DNA from 3 places in the Paenibacillus sp. P36 genome. Region 3 is predicted to be linked to each of the others. Evidence: riboswitches for the same ligand, from Rfam matches in the RefSeq annotation. Region 3 holds a riboswitch; each other region holds the start of a gene.
What was found. A riboswitch is a leader RNA that binds a small molecule or an ion and turns the genes downstream of it on or off. The one in region 3 is predicted to bind cyclic di-AMP.

Region 1 (7,426 bases), 280 kb from region 3:
TATCGCAGTGGGCGGCGTTTACAGCCGTCTGCATCAAGCGCAGTTTAGCTCCTAAGCGAGCGGAGTTTGAATGATACCTGGCAGCGATCTTTGTGATCGTGTGCCAGGTTTTTTATATTTCTGGGCTTGGTGGCCAGTCAGGCGGGAACGGACTGAGGCAGCACAGATACAGCGCCGATTGCAGCACCGATAGATGCACCCAGCGTAAGGGAACTCTGGTCCTTTATTTTGCCAGGAATCGATATGTACGTAACTGGAGGGGAACTACCGTCCTCTATTTTACAGATATCTGCCTAAATTCCGGCTTTCTCGAGGAATTAGCATCCCGTAGTTCCCTCCTGCAGCTGAATGGAGCGGATTTAGCACGAATAGGGCCCTGTAGTTCCCTTCACCTAAGGAAGAAAACCATTTAAATGGATAGTACTCCCAAATGAATCATGGTAAACTATGAAATAGTTATCTACCAACGGTGAATAATAGAATGAGGTGACCGGTTTTGAAGTCAACGATTCGGTGGTTGTTGCTCGGGGTGTTTACACTTGTGTGCATCTTCTTTCTGAGCAACATCCGAAATGCCTTCTTATCTACCCAGCCAGATCAAATTCGGGTCACGCTCGGACCGGATACAAGCATTCACAAAATAAGCGATCAACTCCCAGGAAGCCGCGTCCTCAATGACAAAACGGGCTTGCTGTCCGTTCCTTATGGCGAGTCATGGGATTACGTCAGCAAAGCGTTGACGATCAAAGGCATTTACCGCGCGTCAGCGGTTCCATTGGAGCGTCCCATCATCTCATGGCGGTATTATGGATACTCCGTGAAAGACCAAATTCAGGGCTTTTTCCATGGCGATTTCGGTAAATTCCGCAGTCCATATAACCGCAATGAACTCTCTGTCATCGGAGAGCTACCTCACATGCTGCTTCGAACTTGTACATATTTCATCCCAGGCTTGCTGCTGGCAATTGTGCTTAGCATGCTCATGGCGATGTCAGCGTCATTGTGGCGGCGATTAGGTCTTGTACTGGATGGCGCACAGGCTTTGCTTGTAGGCTTACCCGATTTCTTTTTAATTGTTCTTATTCAATTAGGCGCAATCTATGCGACGAAGTTTCTAGGTCATTACGTGCTGCTGATTGTACAAGTCGGTGATAGAACGCCGTTTCTCATCCCATTTCTTACCATTTCGCTAATCCCGTCAGTTACGATTTACGGTACAATGCGGGTCGCGATTGCAAGGGAGTTGGGGCAGGATTATGTCGTTACCGCACAAGCCAAAGGATTGACCCGCGGTGAGGTGCTGATCTCTCACGTACTGCGCAACGTCATGCTCGATTTGCTCTCGATTCTGCCGAAGGCGACGACGCTGGCACTGGCAAGTATGGCTGTTGCGGAAGCAATCTGCGGCATATTCGGCCTGGGCGGCTTCATTACTTCGCCTGCTATGCAAAGCGTCACATCGATGTCCGTCATTTGTATGTCGCTCGTGCTGCTCGCGATGGCTTTTCACGTGCTGTATGCCTTGCTGCGTAAAAAGTTTGTCGTTCGCACAGGGGAGGTCGCCTCACAATGATCAAACGTTCATCTAGCGCATTTTATCTCTCTATTGCTCTTATCGTGCTTATCCTTCTTGTTGCGATATTTGGTACATGGCTGAAACCGCACGGCATCGCGCCGGAGGACAAAATCAACATGATTCAGTATCAGCAAGATGGGAAAACCCGCTACAACATTCCGCCGTTTTCACCGAACAGCACGTTCCTGTTGGGGACGGATCACCGGGGCTTTGACGTGTTAAGCCTGCTGCTTAACGGTTTGAAATATACGCTGGGGACGACTTTAGTTCTAACACTGCTCCGTTTTGTTATCGCGCTCCCTTGGGGATTGTGGAGCGGGACCACCGGCCGAAGGTGGGGTGTTCTAAAAGCCATGCAGTGGGTAGTGGCTTCCGTGCCTGCGTTTGTATTTCTATTTCCGCCATTGGCCGGGATGTATTTCGGGCTGAGGCTCGATCAGTGGATGAAAGCGGACGCGCACTACAAGATGTTGTTCTCCGCCACCTTTATCATTCTCGTCACGTTCATCGGCGTATTTCCGCTAGCTCATCAGATTGCTGAACGAACGCGTTATTATAATGATAAATTATTTATTGAAGCATCGCGTTTAATGGGCGGTTCTGTTTTTCATCGTACAGTCCGGCATTTAATCCCCTGCATGAGGAATGAAATGACGTTCATGTTCCTTAGTGAATTCATGCAAGTGCTCTTCCTGCTGGGGCAATTGGCCGTCTTTAACATCGTACTTGGCGGGACGGAAACAATTGGCGACAGCGACGCTGGCTTCTCCATTACCATTACGACATCGGGGGAATGGTTGTCCCTTATCGCGTACGGCTCCAGATATATTAGGCTGCATCCTTGGATTATTTTGAGTGTAGGGACCAGCTTCGCCTTGTTATTCCTATCGTTGCAGTTCTTCTTGAGTCAATTGAAGCGCCGCTACGGGAACGAACGACAGTTCATGTAAAAAAAAGGTCGGGTTCCATCTAAGGATGGAGGCCCGGCCTTTTCCTATGGAGATGATCTATTACTGCAAGTTGCTGAGTCGAAAATCAAGCCTGGCGGCAACGCCGGCAGGGTTTTCCGCGGTGCGCTGCCCGCCAAGGTTAAAGGCGATGATGACGACATCGTTGCGCCCGCGCCGTACAAATCGGCGAATGTCGAAAGTACGTCCCGGGTTGTAGAACGAAGGAGTATTCTGCGGTCCGTCAAAGAGGAGCGGCACGCCGTTGATGATGACAACGGCATAATTGTCGACAGATAGGAAGAGAGAAGCGCCGAGAATGGCTCTACGTTCAGAAAGCGTGAAACGTGTCGATATAATCGCATTCTCACTGTTCAAGTTGCCGGAATACCAAACGTAGTTGGCATTAGTAACAGGCACCCACGCAGGATCGCGGGGAATGATTTGCGCATTGAACCACGAGTTGTCGGTACCGATCGAAACCGTGCGTTGGCTTAGAAAGCGACCCGAACCGGGCTTATGGTATTTTCTAAGCTGCGTACGGTACATCAGCATGGCTTTGCTTCTTGGCAGGCCTGCGCTCTTGGGGAGCCGAATAATTTTGCTCGGTTTTCCAGCCATTCGTTGTTTTGGAATCATTTCTCCATCTCCTATCAACATATGAATATACTTGCTTTGTATTCTATGTTTACTAGAGCGATATGCGAGGGTGAGTGGCCGGTGTCGGCTTTTTCATGCAGCCTAAATTCCCTTAGTAGTATGTAAAAGTACAATTAATATGTTTTAATGACACATAATATGTGTTAATATAATAAAAATGAAAAGGAGGAATCTCCCAATGGATGATAAGAATGATAAGACCAAAAGACTTTCCGTCTACCTGCCTGAAAAGGTGAAGACCGATCTGGAGCGCATGGCTGAGGAAACCGGCTTATCGATGACACAGCTGATTGTGATGGCGACGCATGGTCTACTCGCGAATTATGCTTCGCAGGGCGGAGCAATTTTTGCCGACTTATTGGCAGCTAAGCAGCGGATCGTACACGAGGTGAAGGATAGGCAGCGGCTTTTAAATGAAGAGAAAGAAGGCATGCAGGATTACTACGGCGCGCGAGCAGCGGAATATGAACGGATTTATGCCCGCGAGGATGCGGACTATCAGCAAGAGCTTGCGATGCTGGCGGATATCGTGAAGAAGCAGGTCGCTGGGAGCCGTGTCCTGGAGGTGGCTTGCGGTACCGGATATTGGACGCAGTTCATGGCGGAGACAGCCAAGCACATCGTTGGGGTGGACGTTCGACCGGAGGTGCTGCAAATTGCTGCAGCCAAATCTTGGCCGCTGCATAATACCTCTTTCGTCGAGGGAGACGCTTACCGGCTTTCGGAAGTACAAGGGGATTTTGACTATGGACTCGCCAACTTCTGGTTTTCGCATATCCCGAAAAATCGACTGGATTCGTTCCTGCAAGGTTTTCACGAGCGGCTTGGTCGGGGAGCCCGCGTGTTCATTGCGGATAATGTGTATGTCCCGGGAAGAGGCGGCGAGCTGATTACGAGTGAACATAGCGAAGATACGTACAAAAGAAGGGAGCTGGCCGATGGCTCCAAGCATGAAATTATTAAAAACTACTATTCGTACGAAGAGTTGAATGAAATCTTTAAACCGCTGTCGGAGCATTTGCGCATATTTGTCGGCAGCTCCTTCTGGTATGTTAGCTACATCGTGGCTTAGGAATCATCGGCCCAAGAAAAAGATCTAAACGCCCGTCTTAATGACCGGATGTGAATTTAAGGCCGAGAACACCGACCAGAATGAGGATCATGAATAGGATACGCAGTAAACTAACGGGCTCATTCAGAAATAGGGTGCCGATAATAATTGCGCCTACAGCGCCAATTCCCGTCCAAGCCGCGTAGGCTGTGCCGATGGGAAGGGTTTTTGTAGCTACCGCCAGAAAATAAAAACTGATAATCATGCCGACAATGGTGATGCTGGACGGAACCAGCCGTGTAAAACCGTTGGAGAACTTCAATGAGATCGCCCAAACTACTTCAAAAACACCTGCAATGACCAAATAAAGCCATGCCATCTGTGAATCACTCCTTAAGAAAGAATATGCGAAGATGCCTATCTGACCGCGGCAAAAAGAAAAAAGCCTGGAAGCAATATCGCTGGTGCGATAAGACTCCCGGGCTTTTTCCCCTCCGTGATCACAGCGTATTCGCTGTGTGTTTTCTCTCGGACCAGACTGGCGCTGCAGCGCCACGGAACCCTAGAAACATGATGCCGTAATTATAGGACGGCTTACACGCTATGTCAAGTTACAAAATAGCCACAAGAAATGAATAAAAGCCCTGAGAAGCGGCTCATTCGAGCTAACGCTTGTCTGGGCTTTATTCATGATGAAACAAGAAAATTACTTGGATTCAGCAGTTAGTTGATTGTAGATATCATCCCACAGAACACGTCTAGCGGATACGTATCTTTTCGCATAATAAGATTCGCTTAGCTTGTTTTTCACGATACCTTCATTGGATGCGGAATGAATAAATTCACCGTTACCCAAGTAGATACCAACGTGAGAAATGCCTTTGCCCCCTGTGTCGAAGAACACAAGATCACCTTTGCGAAGATCACTTTTGTCGATCCAGTAGCCCTCTTTATTTTGAGCTGCTGAACTATGAGGAAGGTCAATGCCGAATTTGTTGAATACGTACGCGGTGAAACCAGAGCAATCAAAGCCTCTTGTTGTCGTTCCCGCATCGCGGTACGGTACTCCCATCAATTCGTCAACCGTTGAGTCCAATGTGGATTCTGACGCAGACACACTCCCTAAAGCTACACTCAAAAACAAAACAAGACTAAAAAGAAGAGCAACAACCTTTTTCAACTGCTTGTCTCCTTCCGGTGCCTACGAGGTTAGCTGGAGGGTTCGGTTGAAGGTTCCCTATGATCCCTGTCTTGCAAGATCAATTCACCCGGTATGGTTCCCCCGTTTCCCCAAGAAATGAGGAATTCGGCATGAAATATTTGGTTTTTTAATGCTAGTCTCTTAATTTCGTCATAAACATCGAAATTCCTCCTTTTTCGTGCAATTGGGTCTGAAAAAATGTGTAAAGGTTCGCTTTACAGACAAAAAAATCCCCTTTTGCAAGGGGATTGAACAAATCTAAACCATTTATGGTTTTATTTATTGCTTTTTAACGGCTTAATTTGGCGGAAAGAAGCTGGAATTGCGACGTAATGGACCACATTTGCATGAAAATATGGAAGAGCGGGAAAAGTTGATAAATGATTAGCGCTACCAGACCTGCCCAGATATAGGTCGTTGTGACCGTGATCCCTGCCAAAAGTCCCGAGCTCAGCAAAAGTATCAGAGAAAGGCCGATAATGGGAAGCGAGTACCGCATGAACGTTAGGACCGTGGATACTATACCGAGACGTGCGGCAATGGCGAACTGCACATACATAAAGAGTAGATGCAGCAGAAACCCGTACACCAGCATGCCCAGCAGCCAAGGCAGTAAATCGAGGGAAGCCTGCTCATAAGACGTGCTGTGAGCGAACACCTTCTGCGCTTTGGGCAGCACCCAGATGAGCGGGAGCAGAGACAAAGCGATTCGAATCAAATACACGGCGAAGAAGGGGAGCGTGAGTTCCTTGATGCCGCGGACGAAGCGATAGCCGGCATTTTGATCGGAATGGGTGAGCGAATAATAGACACCGCCGTTCAGCATCGGGGTAAGGAACATGCGCGCCAGGAGCAGGCCGGCCAGCCACCACAAGTAAGAATGGCTAAGATCCGTTTTGAATAACTGAAACTGACTTTCGGCCAGAAAAAGCTGGAGTGCTTGCTTCGGCTGGTCGCCGCCGGGAAACCGGTGCATGAGGGGCACTAATACCCCTTGTACAAGCTTATATAGAAGCATCCCCCAGCACATTTGGTAGATGAACAAGACAATCGTAGCGAAGGGTTGCCGTAGCGCCGCCCTGAAGCCGGATTTGAGATAGGTTGTCACCGGTGTCCCTCCTAAGCGTTGTTTTCTGAAGGCAAACTTGCCTTGTAGAGTGGGCGCCTACCAGGCTACCCACCCGAAAATAGCTTGCAGGAATTGAATAATGCCGAGATTCAGGCGGAGTTTCCACTTGGTGTTCACTTCTGCTTGCATAAAGTTATTAATATGCTTGTTCTCCAGAATGAGCGAGTAGTTCGGATCGATACGAACCCAGTCTATAGGCGTCGCGTGGGTTAGTTTGTACTCAATGCTGCTCTCTTTGCCGTCCCATGTTTTGTCGAGCACCGTACCGTCGGCGAAATGGAACTGAATCGGCACTTCAGGTGAATTTCCGCCGCGCTTGGAGATGAGGACCGTGCTCTCGTAAGGGCCGGATCCTTTGCTGCCAGTGGCTTTCACATGGATGCTTTCAACCGAATAATCAACCATCATCGAGCCGTAGACATATTCATTGAAGAAGTCGTCCCACTTTGTTTTGGTTACATCCTCGACCACATTTTGAAAGTCTTTGGTGGAGGGATGCTTGAACTGCCATTTTTGAAAATAAGTCCGCATGATACGATCCATGTTTTTGGTGCCGACCTGTTTCTCGATGGCTTTCAGCACGAGTTTGCCTCTGGTATACACATTTTCTGCGTATTGATCATGTCCGGTATAGGCCCATGCGTTTTGCCGCAGGGCATTCGGAGAAGTAATGTAGCTGGACTCCACAGGCAAATTAGCGGTTGCCCCGAAGTCGGCCTCCATCACTTTATCCTCGGCGTAGGAGGTAAAGCCCTCATCCAGCCAAGCCTCTTCAAACTCATTGCTTGCCACGAGGCCATAGAAATATTGGTGTCCGATCTCGTGCACAACAACGCGTTCCAATTCCTGATCCGGCGTTTTG
Region 2 (7,426 bases), 1.6 Mb from region 3:
TACATTTTTTTCCTGGTTCTCTCTGTGTTTGTATTTGCGAATTCAGAAGGGCTAAACGATATCAATCGACTTGGGATATGGCTTGTTATCCTTATTTTATTATTGTTAATTGCACTTTTCGGGTCATACCGAATTTGGTCTTGGATACAAAAGGGGAAGTTGTAGATTAGGCTGCCAGTATGATTCGGTGGCCTCACACCCTCAGGTGAGCGGAAAAGTATCGTGAAGCGTTGGCTAAAGAGGTGGAACGGAGTACTTGGAATCAGATTGAATTAAAGTGAGTTGCCGCGTATTAAACGCGGCTATTCTTTTTTCTAAAGTTATATAATTCGAGTTGATTTCTAACGGAAGTGATGAGCAGATGGCTTTTCCATATTTCATTGACAATGCTCTTAGGATCGTGCGGTCCCTTGTCGCCAAACATATTGAACATCAACATGAGAGTAAGTTTATTGTCGGGAGTTTCTTCGCAAGAGATGCTCTCGTTCATCGAACCGTCCTGGTCGTAGTCAACGTCTGCACCGAATAACAAGCTGATTGTTGGCGTTTTCGAACCAAGAGAATTGCCGAACCATATTTTCACACACCTGACTTCAACTGGCCTGTAACGAACAATCGGTATATGTGCTTCTTTTCCGTCACTTTTTCATCCGTATAGTGAAATTCCATGTGACGTTTTTTACACTCCAGGGGGATAGTAATAAGGCGGCGGTTTAATCCAGCCACGCTTTCTCATTAATGATCGGTAAGGAGCACTGAATTGCAAGAGCCTGCTCATTGACCTGAGCAAAATAATGGTGACATCGGTTCTTAAACCCTGTGAAACCCCTTGCCCACACAAGGCGATACAAGCTGTTATTTTGCCAATGATGAGATTGGCTATTTCATCGTCTGTAAATTTTACGCCAAGAGGAATTTGGTTAGATTCGGAATCCGGTTTTTCCGCTGACACAGAGGGCAATGGAACGCCTTCCTTGATCAAAAAATCCCTGACCATTTCAATATCTTGTAGTGATTCATGAACCGCGTTCTCGACAGCATGCCTTAATTCAGCATCGGTAGTCGTATTTAATGCGATTTTATAGATAACCTGTCCCTCTTCATAGATGGTAAGAAGTGTCCATAATGTCATTACTTCACCTACATGCAACGGTGGTACTGGCTCTTCATCCAATAACGAGCCCAAGACACTCTTAATCGCGTCCCAGAATGTTGTCATATTTGGAAACACCTCCAATAACAACTATCCCCTAGAATAGTGAAGATTATACGCGCCTATACATTTGAAGTATATTTTGGATTTATATAAGTTTCCTTTGAGTCATCAAAGTATTAAGAAATTATATTGGGAAATGAAGTCATTCACACCACTTAGTATTTCGATGAGAATTAAATACGTTGATATGTAGGCAGTTTAAGATGAACTAAAACAGCAACAAGTTCTTGGACTTTATTTCCAAGACTTCCGCCAAAAGCGATGGCTCCCACTTTACCGATGGGAAAACCAAACGATATCATTGCACAGTAAATTATCAATGAACAAGGATGCTGAAACTGTGGCAAGAAAGGGTTATCCTCAACGTCCAAAATGGCTATGGATCGAGAAATAGTGCCAAGTCCAATTTCTTCGTTCAAACCAATAATCGCTACTTTTTTATTATTTTGCTGATACGTCATAACAGTTTTTGCAACAGCGGTTAGGGCAGAATGATTCCAAACGTGGGAGGAAGGAAAATCAATAATGATAGTTTGTGGCTAAAAATTATTTTGGATTTTTATAGTAATGAAAATCTTCGTTTGATGTTTGACGAATACAACATTGTTGTGTAATATAAAACTACGCTTAATTTCCGGATTGATAAATTCTGGAAAGCGGGGGAACCAATTTTCTGGGGCGAATCTTTAAGTAGGGAACCATCTTTCCCGAGCCCGGCAGCTAACCTCGTCAGCAGTGGATGGGTCAGCTTTTTATTATGCAAATAATTGCATTTTTGACCCGTAGAACGGGTCTTCTTGTTTAATTAGGCCTGTTTTGAAGGATTGAATCGTATTTATTTTACGATTTACACCCTCATACGGGTCTATTTTATTTGTCTTATTACACCCATCCATGACCATATATAGCAAAGGAGGTTATCGTTTTAGAATCATTAACCACCCTTAAACATCTAATAGCAGCTTTTCAAGGAGGATCATCGATGGCACAGCCGAAATACATTACCGATATTGATAAAATCACGGAGATTCCAGAGCAGGAACGAAGTAAACTGAAAGCAATTACGGAAAAGTTCGTATTTCGTGTGAATGATTATTACTTGAATTTGATTGATTGGTCTGACCCGAGCGATCCGATAAAAAAGCTAATCATCCCTAATGAAGGGGAACTATCGGAGTATGGACGTTGGGATGCTTCTGATGAAGACACAAACTATGTTGTCCCTGGTTGCCAACATAAATATAAAACAACGGCATTATTACTAGTTTCTGAAGTTTGCGGAGCCTATTGCCGATATTGCTTCCGCAAAAGGCTGTTTCGAAATGACGTGAATGAAGCAGTTGCAAACGTTGATCCCGGATTGGCATATATTGAAAACCACCCTGAAATTAATAATGTATTGCTGACGGGCGGAGATAGTTTAATCCTAGCAACATCGAAACTCAGAAAAATAATTGAGCGATTACGTGAAATTGATCATGTGAAAATTATTCGATTGGGCTCTAAAATTCCTGTTTTTAACCCCATGAGGATTTATGAAGACGAAGCTTTACTTGAACTTATAAGAACATATTCTACAGTCGATAAGCGTATTTATGTGATGGCACATATTAATCATCCAAGAGAAATTACAAAAGAAGCAAAAAGGGCTTTCGAAGCTTTACATAACGCAGGAGCAATCGTTGTCAATCAGACCCCTGTACTTAAAGGAATTAACGATGATCCCTTCGTTTTGGCTGAGTTGCTTGATAAGTTATCTTGGGCAGGAGTAACACCGTATTACTTTTTTATTAACCGTCCTGTTGCCGGTAATCGAGAATTTGTATTACCACTAGAAAGAGTATACCGGTTAGTTGAAAGTGCGAAGTCCTTAACATCTGGTCTTGGAAAAAGAGTGCGATTATCCATGAGTCATACGTCAGGTAAAATTGAAATACTAGCGATTGAGGGTGGCAAGGCATACTTAAAATATCATCAGTCTCGAGATAACGAATATGGGAAATTTATGGTGCTGGATTGCCCTGCTGACGCAGCATGGTTCGATGATCTGCCCGGAAGTGAGTATCTATGGAATAGGCCAAAGAAAATAGCAGCCGATGTTATCTCTGCGAATGATCTTCCGGACTTGCCTCTGCATTAACACAAAAGAATGATGAGGTTAAACTTGGAGGAGTCTGTCAATTAAGGGGCTCCTCTTGTTTTTTTAGGCGTACAAAAAGTGTTCAAGAACTTTTGGAGGTAAGTCATGCTAACCATATACGCGATGTTAGAAGAAATTCAAAAAAGAATCGATTACTTAAAATCTAAGGAAATTGAATATAAGAAGGTAAATAATGTAAGCGGTCGGCTAAATACCAAAACAAGACGGCAAGAATTACAGTGGCTAGTGGGTACTATTTGTGGAGAACATGCTGTTGAAAAAAAGACAGATGGGATTGAATCATTATGATTATGAAAACAAAAGAAGGTAAGATCATCGAAATTCTGTTCAAAGATGAACATATTTTAGTATATGTGATGATGGGTGGAAGCGGCCTATGAATGAGTTGAAAGAACCGACCATGAGAGATGTACAAACAAAACGTAAGCTTGAAAATCCAACTGATAAATTGAAGTGGAGATAATGAACCACGAATATACACATAATAGCAACAAGGCTCATCATAGGAGGTTTCAATGATCCACTACTGGCTTGTACTGCTCGGAATCGCAGTTGCGATCGCTTATGTAGCAGATAAAATAAAACAACCGTATCCAACATTACTTGTTGTTGCAGGGCTTTTGCTTGGTATTTTTCCCATTAATGCTCTTAATGAATTTAAAACCTATGTGTCTTCGGATCATGTCTTTCAAACGGCCGTGATTTTAATTTTCTTATCGGCGCTAATCGGAGATGCTGCACTTAAGCTTCCTTTTGGAGAGATTAAGGAAAACAAACGTCCGATATTATTACTGGCGTTATTAGGAACGTTTATGACATTTATTCTGGTAGCCGGGCTTTCATATTTCTTATTGGGCCTGGACTTACAAAAGTCGCTTGTCTTTGGCGCATTGATGGCAGCCACAGACCCGGTCTCCGTATTAACGATCTTTAAGTCAATGGGTTTGAACAAGAAGTTGTCCATTATCGTTGAGGGAGAGAGTTTGGCGAATGACGGAGTAGCTGTTGTTCTTTTTAAAATAGCCCTAGTAACGACGGTACTAAGCATGTCTGGCGTACTACATGGATCATTGGAGTTTGTCAAAGTAGTTCTAGGAGGCATCGTTATTGGTGTTGTAACTGGCTACATAGCCTCAAAAATAACCTCAAGCATCGATAATTATTTAGTGGAGATTGGGCTTTCAATTGTCCTCTTTTATGGAGCATTCGAATTAGCGGAAATGTTCCATTTCTCCGGTGTCATTTCCGTTGTATTTGCAGGACTCTTGTTAGGAACTTACGGTAAAAATATCGGCATGTCCGATTTAACCCATGACAAAATGGACTCTTTTTGGGAAACAATTGCTTTTATTGCAAACGCATTGATCTTTCTCATGGTTGGTCTTGAAATTTCAAATATTAACTTCACTGAGAAGTGGATTGAAATCGGTGGAAGCATTCTCATTGTACTTGCGGCAAGGTTCATTGCAGTCTATGCTAGTCTTATCTTTGATAAAGAAATACCTCCTATCTGGAAGCCGATTATTGCATGGGGCGGATTAAAAGGATCTCTGTCTATTGCGTTAATCTTGAGCATTTCTCCGGATTTTGATGGCCGTGACTTAATATTAGCTATGACGTTTAGTAATGTTGTTTTTTCACTGCTTGTTCAAGGAACAACAATAAGCCCACTTGTAAAGAAACTCAACGTTAAGTAAATCACTAATATTGACGTAGACCACTTTGAGATGAAATGATCTTCAAGTGGTTTATTCATGTTCTGCTACGAAGGCATTTATGAGTGAAAACTATTCATGGTACTCCAGTTATATCTGGATAGAATATTAATTTCGAGGGAAAATATGGAGATAAGAAAGACCACTGAAAGTTGGAAAGAGGGAGTTCGTTAATGGAGCGACAGCATCGCCAAATCACAATCATTCAAACGGCGATTATTCTGATTAGTGCGATTGTTGGGGTAGGCGTGTTAGCACTTTCGCTTTTTGCTGTAAGGGCTGCTGATACAGGGGCGCCACTTGTAACGCTCTTCGGCTTCTTAATTGGTCTATTCGGACTTTGGTCAGTAACGAAATTAGGTATGCGATTCCCCTCACAATCAATTATTCAATATAGCGAGGATTTAATTGGAAAAACAATTGCACGGATTTTCAGCTTGATGATCATTGCTTTTTTTTGCTTTCTCACAGCTTTTGCTTCACGTGAATTTGGGGAAGTTATTGTTACTTCGGTATTAGTAAAGACCCCCTTAGAGGTTACAGTTATTGTAATGCTGCTTCTCGCTGCTGTTTCAGCCCGTGCAGATATTACTACTTTTGCATATATTCATCATTTTTATTTCCCTTTCATCATATTTCCTGTGTTATTAATCGTGGTGTTCTCGCTAAAGAATGCTAATCTAATTAACCTTTTACCTCCATTGGGAAATGAACCAAATAATTTCTTTGGGGGCATGTTTACGATGGCTGCCTTATTTCAGGGTTCTTTTATCATGACAATCATAATCCCTGCTATGCGGAACCCGGAAAAAGCTATGATTGCCAGCTATATTGGAATTTCAATACCTGGGGTGATGTATATGCTTATTGTAATTGCTACGGTTGGTGTATTTGGGGCTGAAGAAATTAAAAAGCTAGTTTGGCCAACTTTGGAATTAGCCAAAACTACATCACTGCCTGCTAACATCCTGGAGCGTTTAGATGGTGCTTTTCTTGCTGTATGGGTTGCTGCTGTTTTTACAACATTGTTGTCATCATATTATTTAGCGATTAATTTTATAAGCCAATTGTTACGTTTGCACGATCACAAGTTGTTTTCTTTTTTTCTGGTCCCTTTTATTTATGTCATAGCCATGTTTCCTCAAAACCTGCTGCAGATGTATGAAATCATTCAAACCGTAGGCCGAGGGGGGCTAATTTACACAATTGCTTATCCTTTTATATTATTGATAGTAGCGATTTTACGTCAGAAAAAAACAAAACAAAATAAATCACTTTGAGATGAAATGATCTTGAAGTGGTTTTATTTGTGCATCAATTTTCCTATGTAGGTAAAGATTATATCTGACTCTTGAAAAAGAAAGGTATGAGAACATGGTTCTATATATTTCAATAGGCATTATTTTCATTTTTGTATTGTTTGGGGCTTTTGCTCCTGCTCAGTTTGCTGCGTCAGCAACCTCACTTTTTGACCTATCAATAAAAAATTTTGGATGGTTCTTTCTGATCTCGACTTTTGGTTGCTTAGTTTTCGCTTTTTATTTGGCTTTTAGCAAGTATGGTCGAATTAAGCTAGGTAAAGACGAAGACGAACCTGAATATTCAACCTTATCCTGGTTTGCCATGCTTTTTAGTGCTGGAATGGGGATTGGGCTTGTTTTCTGGGGAGTGGCTGAGCCGTTATCGCACTATCTATCACCACCAGAAGGAGCGACTGGAGGCACTACAGAGGCTGCACGCTTGGCGATGCGCTATTCTTTCTTTCACTGGGGCGTACATCCCTGGGCTATTTATACAATCATCTCGCTTGCTTTAGCTTACTTCCAATTTCGGCATGATAAAAAAGGGCTTATAAGCGCTGTTTTCTCACCCTTGATTGGAAAATTGTCCGAGGGAGGGATTGGAGCAGCTATTGACACCCTTGCTATTATTGCAACTGCGTTTGGCGTAGCCACTTCGTTAGGACTGGGAGCGCTTCAAATTAACGGTGGCTTGAACCACATGTTTGGTATTTCAATTAATCCTGTGGTTCAAGTGGTCATTATTGGCATTGTAACTGTCTTATTTTTAATCTCCGCGACTAGTGGATTAGATAAGGGAATCCGAATATTAAGTAATACAAATCTGCTTATAGCTGTCTTATTAATGGCATTCGTATTCGTAGTTGGACCAACCTCGTTCATACTAGATCTATTTACATCGACATTAGGAGGTTATTTGCAAAATCTTGTGTATATGAGTTTGAGGATGACTCCTTTTACACAAGGAACCTGGGTTGGTGTTTGGACTTTATTTTATTGGGCCTGGTGGATCGCTTGGGGACCTTTTGTTGGC
Region 3 (7,426 bases):
GCCGGAGCTGCTCACGCGCGCGGGGGTCGGCCTCCCGAGCTGCGTGGAGGCCGCTCAAGCCCTTGCGCGCCGCGGCATCGCCATCGCGCCGGATTTGCTTGCGCCGGAGCTGGCTGCGCCGGCGATCTTGCAAGCTCTGCGCGAGCGCAGCAGCGCAAGCCCGGGGCCGGCGCAGCAAGCGGCAGCGCCGAAGCCCGAGCGCGTTGCGCCAGCCGCGCCGCCGCAGGCCGCGTGGCTAGCGCGGGATCCGCGCGCGAAGTGGCTGCTCTACCTGCTGCTGGTCATCGGAACGATGCAGCTGCAGGTGTGGAGCGGCCTCGCGGCTTCTGCGCTGCTCTTGGGCCTTTCGTGCCTCGGCCTTCCGCGTGCCGCGATTCGCGGCAGTTGGAAGATCGCCGTGCCGTTCCTGATCTTCATGTTCCTCTCCATCTTGCTGGGCGGCGTGGAGTGGAGGCCTGCTGACGGGCAGTTCCCGCTTGGCTTCGCGACCGAGCGCTCGTGGAGTGCGGGCTTCGTACTCACGCGCCTGTTCCTGATCCTGATGGTCGGCTATTGGTTGGTCGTGTCTACGCCGTATGGCCAGCTTGTGCAGGGACTGAACTGGGCGCTGTCTTTTTTTCGCAAAATGAAGCTGCCCGTGGAGTCATTTGCTTTGGCGGTCTCGCTTTTGTTTCGGTTCATCCCGCTTATTTTGCGGGAGTGGCAGCGGTTTTCGGCGATTGTGAGGGCTAGAGGCAAAGCAGCGATCAGGCCTGGCATGGTACGCATGCGAGATATTCCGGCGCTGGTTGTACCGCTCCTCCTCGCCATGTTTCACAAAGCTGAGCAAATGACCGTAGCGATGGAGATGAAAAAAATCGACGGCAAGCAGCAGCTGCTGAAAAAAAGCACATTGAGCTGGCAGCCAAAGGATACGCTGATCGTCATTTGGAGTGTAGTTGTTTTTGGCGTGCTGATCGTTATGCGTGACTAATAGGAGGAGGGCAGCTCATTTTGGAGGAGCTGCTCTTTTTGTGCTCGGTAGTTGTAGGTGGAGGTGGAGGGTGAATCTTGAGGACGCAGGCCCCGTATACTATACTTTGACTAAGAAACTCGGACGGCGGTGACAAGCATGAAATTTTCTGATTACACCATCTATGAGCAGCAAATGCTGCGTAAAGTGAAGCTATGGGAAATACGCCAACAGAAGACCCCGAATTTGCTCGAAAGAACCTCGAAAACCGTCTCCACAAACATCAATAAGTTCATCCCGGAAAAGGTGCACAAAACGATCACGGCCACTGTCAAGGGGATGTTTCAGACGACATTGTTCGGGATGAATTATATCCCTCAGAATGACCCGCTTGTAGGCGCTTCTCTGGCTGAAAGTGATGCTAAAGCTGAGGAATTGCTGTCACTTTATAAAAAGATTGCCGCTGCCGAGGGAGCAGGTACGGGAGCGGGCGGGATTCTGCTCGGCTTGGCGGACTTCCCGATTCTCATCGGGATCAAGCTGAAATTTCTGTTCGAGCTTGCGCACGCCTATGGCTACTCTACTAAGGACTATAGAGAGCGCTTGTTTATCTTGTATGTGTTTCAAATTGCGTTCTCCAGCCCAGCGAAAAAGCCTGCTCTACTAGACACGATCAAGAATTGGCATGAGATCGCAAGCGGTTTTCCGCCCTCTGATGCCTATATGAATCAAGTGGATTGGCAGCAGCTGCAGCAGGAATATCGGGACACCATTGATTTCCGTAAAATGCTTCAGCTTGTCCCCGGCATTGGAGCTGTCGTAGGTGCATGGGCGAATTTTGGCCTGCTGGAGGAGTTGGGCGTGGCGGGCATGAACAGCTTTCGCTTGCGTCGTTTAGAGGATAAAGCCAGGTTGGAGGCTGAGGGGAAGGGCGAGCAGTGAACGGGTGGATTCCCGTTGGAGAAAATCCAATGAAAGTGCCAATTTCCACGTTAAAATGCTGATTTGGTTGGGCGAAATCCAATGCATAGGGGGAAATTGGCTTCTTGTGGGCTGATTTTGGCTTGCCTCGTTGGATTTCGTCCAACGGAACGCGGAAATCCGGCCTCATAAAGGCGTTCCCATTGGAATTCATCCAATGAGAAGGGGCAAGGCTTCGCGCGCCCGCGATCCAACGCTCTGGTTCCGCATAGCGCCTACCCGCCGCGCGATCCAGCTCCCTCCTTAATCCCGCATCTCGCTCCCACGCCCGCGATCCAACGCTCTGGTTCCGCATAGCGTGCACCCGCCGCGTGATCGAGCTCCCTTAGTCCCGCATCTCGCCCCCGCGCCCGCGATCCAACGCTCTGGTTCCGCATAGCGCCTACCCGCCGCGCGATCCAGCTCCCTCCTTAATCCCGTATCTCGCTCCCACGCCCGCGATCCAACGCTCTGGTTCCGCATAGCGTGCACCCGCCGCGTGATCCAGCTCCCTTAATCCCGCATCTCGCCCCCACGCCCGCGGCCCCACGCCCCGGTCCCACATCTCCCCCGCACATGTATGCCCCCACGCGCCCGCCACCCCGCGTCACGCAGCCCTTTTTGACCAAGCTGGGCAATGTTCCAGTGATTTTTAAGAAAGAGGCACATATACTAATGATGAGCCAAACCATGTGTACGTCCTGAATAACTATGTGATTTTTTTCACATGACAACCTATGAATGGTTTGGTTGATCTTTTTCACCAATGATGGTAGAGAAAAAAGCTGATGTAATCGGAGGAGAGGATTCGGATGAGTAAACCGAAGGTGGTTATTCTGGGAGCGGGGTACGGTGGGCTTGTAACGGCAATAAGGCTGCAGAAGCTGATCAAAGCAGATGAAGTGGCGGTCACGCTGGTGAACAAACACGACTATCACTATATGACGACACATCTGCATATGCCGGCAGCCGGCACGGATCATCATGAGAATGCGCGTGTAGACATTAAGGATCTGATCGATGAGCGGAAAATTCATTTCATCAAAGCGACGGTTCAACAGATTGTACCTGAGGAAAAAAAGGTGGTCCTGGTGGACGAAGTCCTCACCTACGACTATTTGGTCGTGGGGCTTGGGAGTGAGACGGAAACCTTTGGTATTCCGGGATTGCGCGAGTATGCGATGACAATTAACAGCATTAATAGTGTTCGCTTCATTCGTCAGCATACGCAGTATATGTTCGCAAAATATAAATTGGATTCCAAGCATAAGGAATATTTGACGATCGTCGTTGGCGGCGCCGGTTTCACAGGCACGGAGTTTGTTGGAGAGTTGGCCGACCGGATTCCTGATCTTTGCCAAATGTTTGACGTCGATCCTTCCCTGGTTCAGATCATCAATATCGAAGCATCGCCTACTGCTTTGCCGCCCGGACTGCCGAATGATCTCGTGGAATACGGCATGGACGTGATGCGCCGCAAAGGGGTTCAATATAAACTATCTACCGCCATCAAGGCATGCGAGCCCGGCGGCGTGCTGCTGGGAGACGGTCAATTCATTCCTGCGGGCACGGTTATTTGGTCGGGAGGTGTCCGTCGGAATTCCTTGCTGCAAGATGCGGGCTTCCACGTCCAACGCGGCAGAGTCAAAGTGGATGACTACTTGCGTTCGTTGCAGTTTCCCGATGTTTTTATTACGGGAGATTGTTCGATTGTCATGAGCCCGGAAGGCACGCCATACCCCGCCAATGCCCAAATCGCAGTCCAACAAGGTTATAATACAGCAAAAAATTTGCTCTATTCACTGAGTGGAAAACCATTACGACCTTTCGCCTACGATTACAAAGGCACGGTCGCCTCGCTGGGTCGCGGAGAAGCGATTGGCATCCTGAAAGTCAAAAAAGTGAAAGGCAGGCTGGCCGCATTCCTCAAAAAAATAATCGATGCCCGCTATTTATTTCTCATTGGCGGTATCCCACTCATCTTCAAAAAGATGATTTTCAAGCAAAAACAAGCCACTAGAAAGCGCCATGTGAGAAATTAATTTTGCTAAAACACCCTAAAATCCAATGAATCAGACAATAAGCTAGTAAAACAGAGATACTGAAAGGATTATACCATTGTAAGCGGATTATCAAATGAATGTGGGGAGGGAATAATCTTTTTTAAGATTATTCTCTCCTTTACTATGAGCCAATAAGAGAGTAGTATCAACTCGTACGTTAACAGTTGAATATTTCGCTTAATTTTCTTATCAGAAAAGCGGGGGAACCATAGGTTTCAACGGGGTGAGTAAGGTGTGTTTTGTCGCATGCGGCAGCTACCTTTAGGGCAGATTTCTCGCAGCCCGAACCCGTCAGCTAACCTCGTAAGCGGTCGTGAGAAAGGAGAACATGTGGCTAAGCACAAGGTCTATCCTTGTGTTTTTTTGCGCCCAAAAAAGGGAAATCAAGCTGAAAACTAGGTTATTTGGAGGAATTTCACAGCATGACAAGTGACTCATTGAAAAAGATTGTATTCGGCAAACCGCTGAAATCAGCGGAGCTGGAATCTGAGAAAATGCAGGTATGGAAGGCTCTGCCCATCCTGTCATCAGATGCCCTGTCTTCGGTAGCCTATGGCACGGAGCAAATTTTGCTAGAGCTTGCAACTGTTGGGGTTGCTGCTTTTGCGTTCTCATTGCCGATTGCAATCTCGATTATTGCTTTAATCATGCTTCTTGTATTAAGTTATCGCCAAGTGATTGAGGCCTATCCGATGGGCGGCGGAGCTTACATGGTGGCCAAGGAAAATTTGGGCATGATGTCGGGAAGGCTCACTGGGGTTTCACTGTTGATTGATTACACGTTAACCGTTGCGGTTTCGATTTCAGCAGGTGTGCAGGCGATAACGTCGGCTTTCCCAGTTACGGTGCCTTACATTGTCCCCATAGCCTTAGTGCTGGTCTGGGTGATGGTTTGGCTGAATTTGCGGGGCACTTCTGAATCCGGAACGGTGTTCGCGATTCCAACGTACTTTTTTATCCTGTGTATCTTACTGCTGATCGGCAAAGGGATCTTCGATATGCTGACAGGATCCATGAATATGCATGAATTCCAAGTTGTTCCCAGCTCGATGACGAGCTCATTGACTTTGTTTGTAATTCTAAAAGCTTTTTCATCAGGCTGCTCGGCCGTGACAGGGATCGAGGCGATTTCTGATGCGGTGCCGCATTTCCGTACGCCCTCTGTCAAGAATGCCAAGAAAACCTTGGCTTCGCTTGGTACACTGTTGGCGATTGTCTTCGGGGGCGTCACCTTGCTGAGCTTGGGTTATGGAATTGCACCTGACCCGCATGGACATACTTCGGTCTTGTCGATGGTTACGGAGCAAGCGTTTGGCCGTGGCGTCATGTATTATGCCACACAGATTGGCACCATGCTGATTCTGGTATTGGCTGCGAATACTAGCTTCAACGGATTTCCGATCTTGGCGTCCATTATGGCTCAGGATAAAAACTTTCCGCGCATGTTCTCGTACCGGGGAGATCGGTTGTCGTTTCACTACGGGATCGTAACGTTAGGTGTTTTGGCAAGTATTTTGCTCGTCATTTTCAAAGGAAAAACCGATGCACTTATTCCACTTTATGCGATTGGCGTCTTTTTATCTTTTACCCTGGCCCAAAGCGGTTTGGTCCGCAAATGGTTCAGAGAACGTCCGGCCGGCTGGATCGGCAAGTTCGTTATTAATGGGTTAGGGGGAATTGTTTCCCTTGCCGTTCTTATTATTTTCTGTATCACCAAATTTAGTGAAGGCGCTTGGATTGTTATTATTGTGACGCCGCTATTGCTTTGGGGAATAACCAAAATTAGCAATCACTATGATGATGTAGCCAAACAGCTTCGTATTGATATCACACAAGAACGGGTATGCGTGAAGGAACCTGTGATCATTGTACCTGTTGCGGGTATTCACCGCGTAGTGGCGCAATCTTTGAACTATGCCAAATCTTTATCTCCCAATGTCATTGCCTTCTACGTCTCGTTTTCGGATGAGGATGAAGAAGCGATGCAGGAGAAATGGGATAAGTGGGATCCGGGTGTTCGGCTTGTCGTGTTCAAATCCCGTTATCGGACCATTTTGAAGCCGCTGGCTGAGTTTATTGAAAGAGTCGATACCCATGTTTCGGAAAAGCAATCGATCATGGTGATCCTGCCCCAGTTCATGCCGAAAAAATGGTGGCACCGCTTGCTCCACAATCAGTCTGCCGCACGTATTCGCTCGAAGCTGCAAGCCGATAAAGATATCGTCGTTGCGACGGTGCCCTATCATTTGCATGAGTAGAAGTGTACAATAAAGGGGTATAACGGATGTAGAAATGGAACAGAGGTGAACCCTTTATGGCAAAAAAGAAATGGTCTAACACAACCGCTGAACCTAGCGCGCAAGATAAACCTGCGACACTCAAAGATTTGCTGCGCCCTGATATCTTAGCGGGGCTGAAGGCTCAGGCTGATGCGATGAAAGCTGAGGAGCAGGCTCGCAAAGAGGCTGCCAGAGCAGAAGCAGAGGCTGCGCGCAAGGCGGAAGAGAAGCGGCTGGAGAATGATTTCGGCCACCTGCTCGAGAAGAGCAAGCTGGATTGGAGAAAACACAAATGAGGAAGCGCATGGTGTGCTTCCTTTTTCTTTCGAGTGCGTTGATAGCGCTTACAGGTTGTGGAGTGGAAAGAGGGCCGATGAAGCTTGCGGACGAAGCGGCAGTGTCGGAAAAGCCGGATTCTGTTGTATCTGCAACGCCGGTTGTGCAAAGCACCGTCACTCCAGTTCCCTCTTCGAAAGTGATGTCGACAGACATATCAGCACCAACAGACGCACCACGCTTACCTGCCAAGTCGCCTTCGCTTGCCCAGACCTTAGTGGAACGGTACCAAAAGGCAGTTCCGACCAAATGGGGCGAGAACATCCCCGGTGTACGGACACATCTTGTGACGCAGGATAAGGTGATTGCCCTAACCTTTGATGCTTGCGGCGGCAAAGAAGGCAGCGGTTACGATGAGAAGTTGGTCGATTATTTAATCAAGGAGCAAATTCCGGCGACCTTGTTTGTTAATGCGAGATGGCTTGCTGCCAATCCGGACATTTTTGCCAAGCTGGCGGCGAATCCGCTGTTTGAAATCGAAAACCACGGGACCGAGCATCGGCCGCTCTCTGTGAATGGCCGAGCCGCATATGGCATCGCAGGAACCAAAGATGTGAGCAATGTGATTCGGGAAGTAACGGAGAACGCCGATGAGATCGAGAAACGGACGGGGAGGCGGCCGCTATTTTTCCGCTCAGGCACGGCCTTCTACGACGATATCGCCGTCGACATTGCCCACGACCTGGGCTTCCAGTTGGCGGGCTATAACGTACTTGGCGACGCTGGAGCTACATTTAACACGGAGCAGGTCTACCATGCGCTTATTAAGGCTCGAAGTGGCTCCATCGTTTTGGCGCATATGAACCACCCTGAGAAAGACACGGCTGAAGGCGTCA

Region 1: linked by a shared signal. The riboswitch ahead of ACKTT9_RS36950 (C40 family peptidase) and the one ahead of ACKTT9_RS35565 (APC family permease) in region 3 are both predicted to bind cyclic di-AMP.
Region 2: linked by a shared signal. The riboswitch ahead of ACKTT9_RS04675 (KamA family radical SAM protein) and the one ahead of ACKTT9_RS35565 (APC family permease) in region 3 are both predicted to bind cyclic di-AMP.

What each region holds. Positions count from the first base shown of each region.
Region 1 is NZ_AP038372.1:8,409,570-8,416,995, reverse strand. Features, by position in the region: gene ACKTT9_RS36980 (ABC transporter ATP-binding protein) at 1-55, shown strand, start outside; gene ACKTT9_RS36975 (ABC transporter permease subunit) at 497-1,573, shown strand; gene ACKTT9_RS36970 (hypothetical protein) at 1,570-2,526, shown strand; gene ACKTT9_RS36965 (hypothetical protein) at 2,587-3,183, opposite strand; gene ACKTT9_RS36960 (methyltransferase domain-containing protein) at 3,362-4,255, shown strand; gene ACKTT9_RS36955 (multidrug efflux SMR transporter) at 4,293-4,613, opposite strand; guanidine-I (ykkC/yxkD leader) riboswitch at 4,708-4,810, opposite strand; gene ACKTT9_RS36950 (C40 family peptidase) at 4,941-5,414, opposite strand; cyclic di-AMP (ydaO/yuaA leader) riboswitch at 5,418-5,556, opposite strand; gene ACKTT9_RS36945 (hypothetical protein) at 5,725-6,543, opposite strand; gene ACKTT9_RS36940 (M1 family metallopeptidase) at 6,601-7,426, opposite strand, start outside.
Region 2 is NZ_AP038372.1:1,007,733-1,015,158, forward strand. Features, by position in the region: gene ACKTT9_RS04660 (hypothetical protein) at 293-583, opposite strand; gene ACKTT9_RS04665 (DUF3231 family protein) at 680-1,219, opposite strand; gene ACKTT9_RS04670 (hypothetical protein) at 1,390-1,677, opposite strand; cyclic di-AMP (ydaO/yuaA leader) riboswitch at 1,831-1,966, shown strand; gene ACKTT9_RS04675 (KamA family radical SAM protein) at 2,199-3,356, shown strand; gene ACKTT9_RS04680 (hypothetical protein) at 3,462-3,665, shown strand; gene ACKTT9_RS04685 (cation:proton antiporter) at 3,893-5,074, shown strand; gene ACKTT9_RS04690 (endospore germination permease) at 5,266-6,372, shown strand; gene ACKTT9_RS04695 (BCCT family transporter) at 6,467-7,426, shown strand, end outside.
Region 3 is NZ_AP038372.1:8,125,474-8,132,899, reverse strand. Features, by position in the region: gene ACKTT9_RS35580 (ATP-binding cassette domain-containing protein) at 1-973, shown strand, start outside; gene ACKTT9_RS35575 (EcsC family protein) at 1,112-1,894, shown strand; gene ACKTT9_RS35570 (NAD(P)/FAD-dependent oxidoreductase) at 2,725-3,954, shown strand; cyclic di-AMP (ydaO/yuaA leader) riboswitch at 4,140-4,300, shown strand; gene ACKTT9_RS35565 (APC family permease) at 4,398-6,233, shown strand; gene ACKTT9_RS35560 (YqkE family protein) at 6,290-6,550, shown strand; gene ACKTT9_RS35555 (polysaccharide deacetylase family protein) at 6,547-7,426, shown strand, end outside.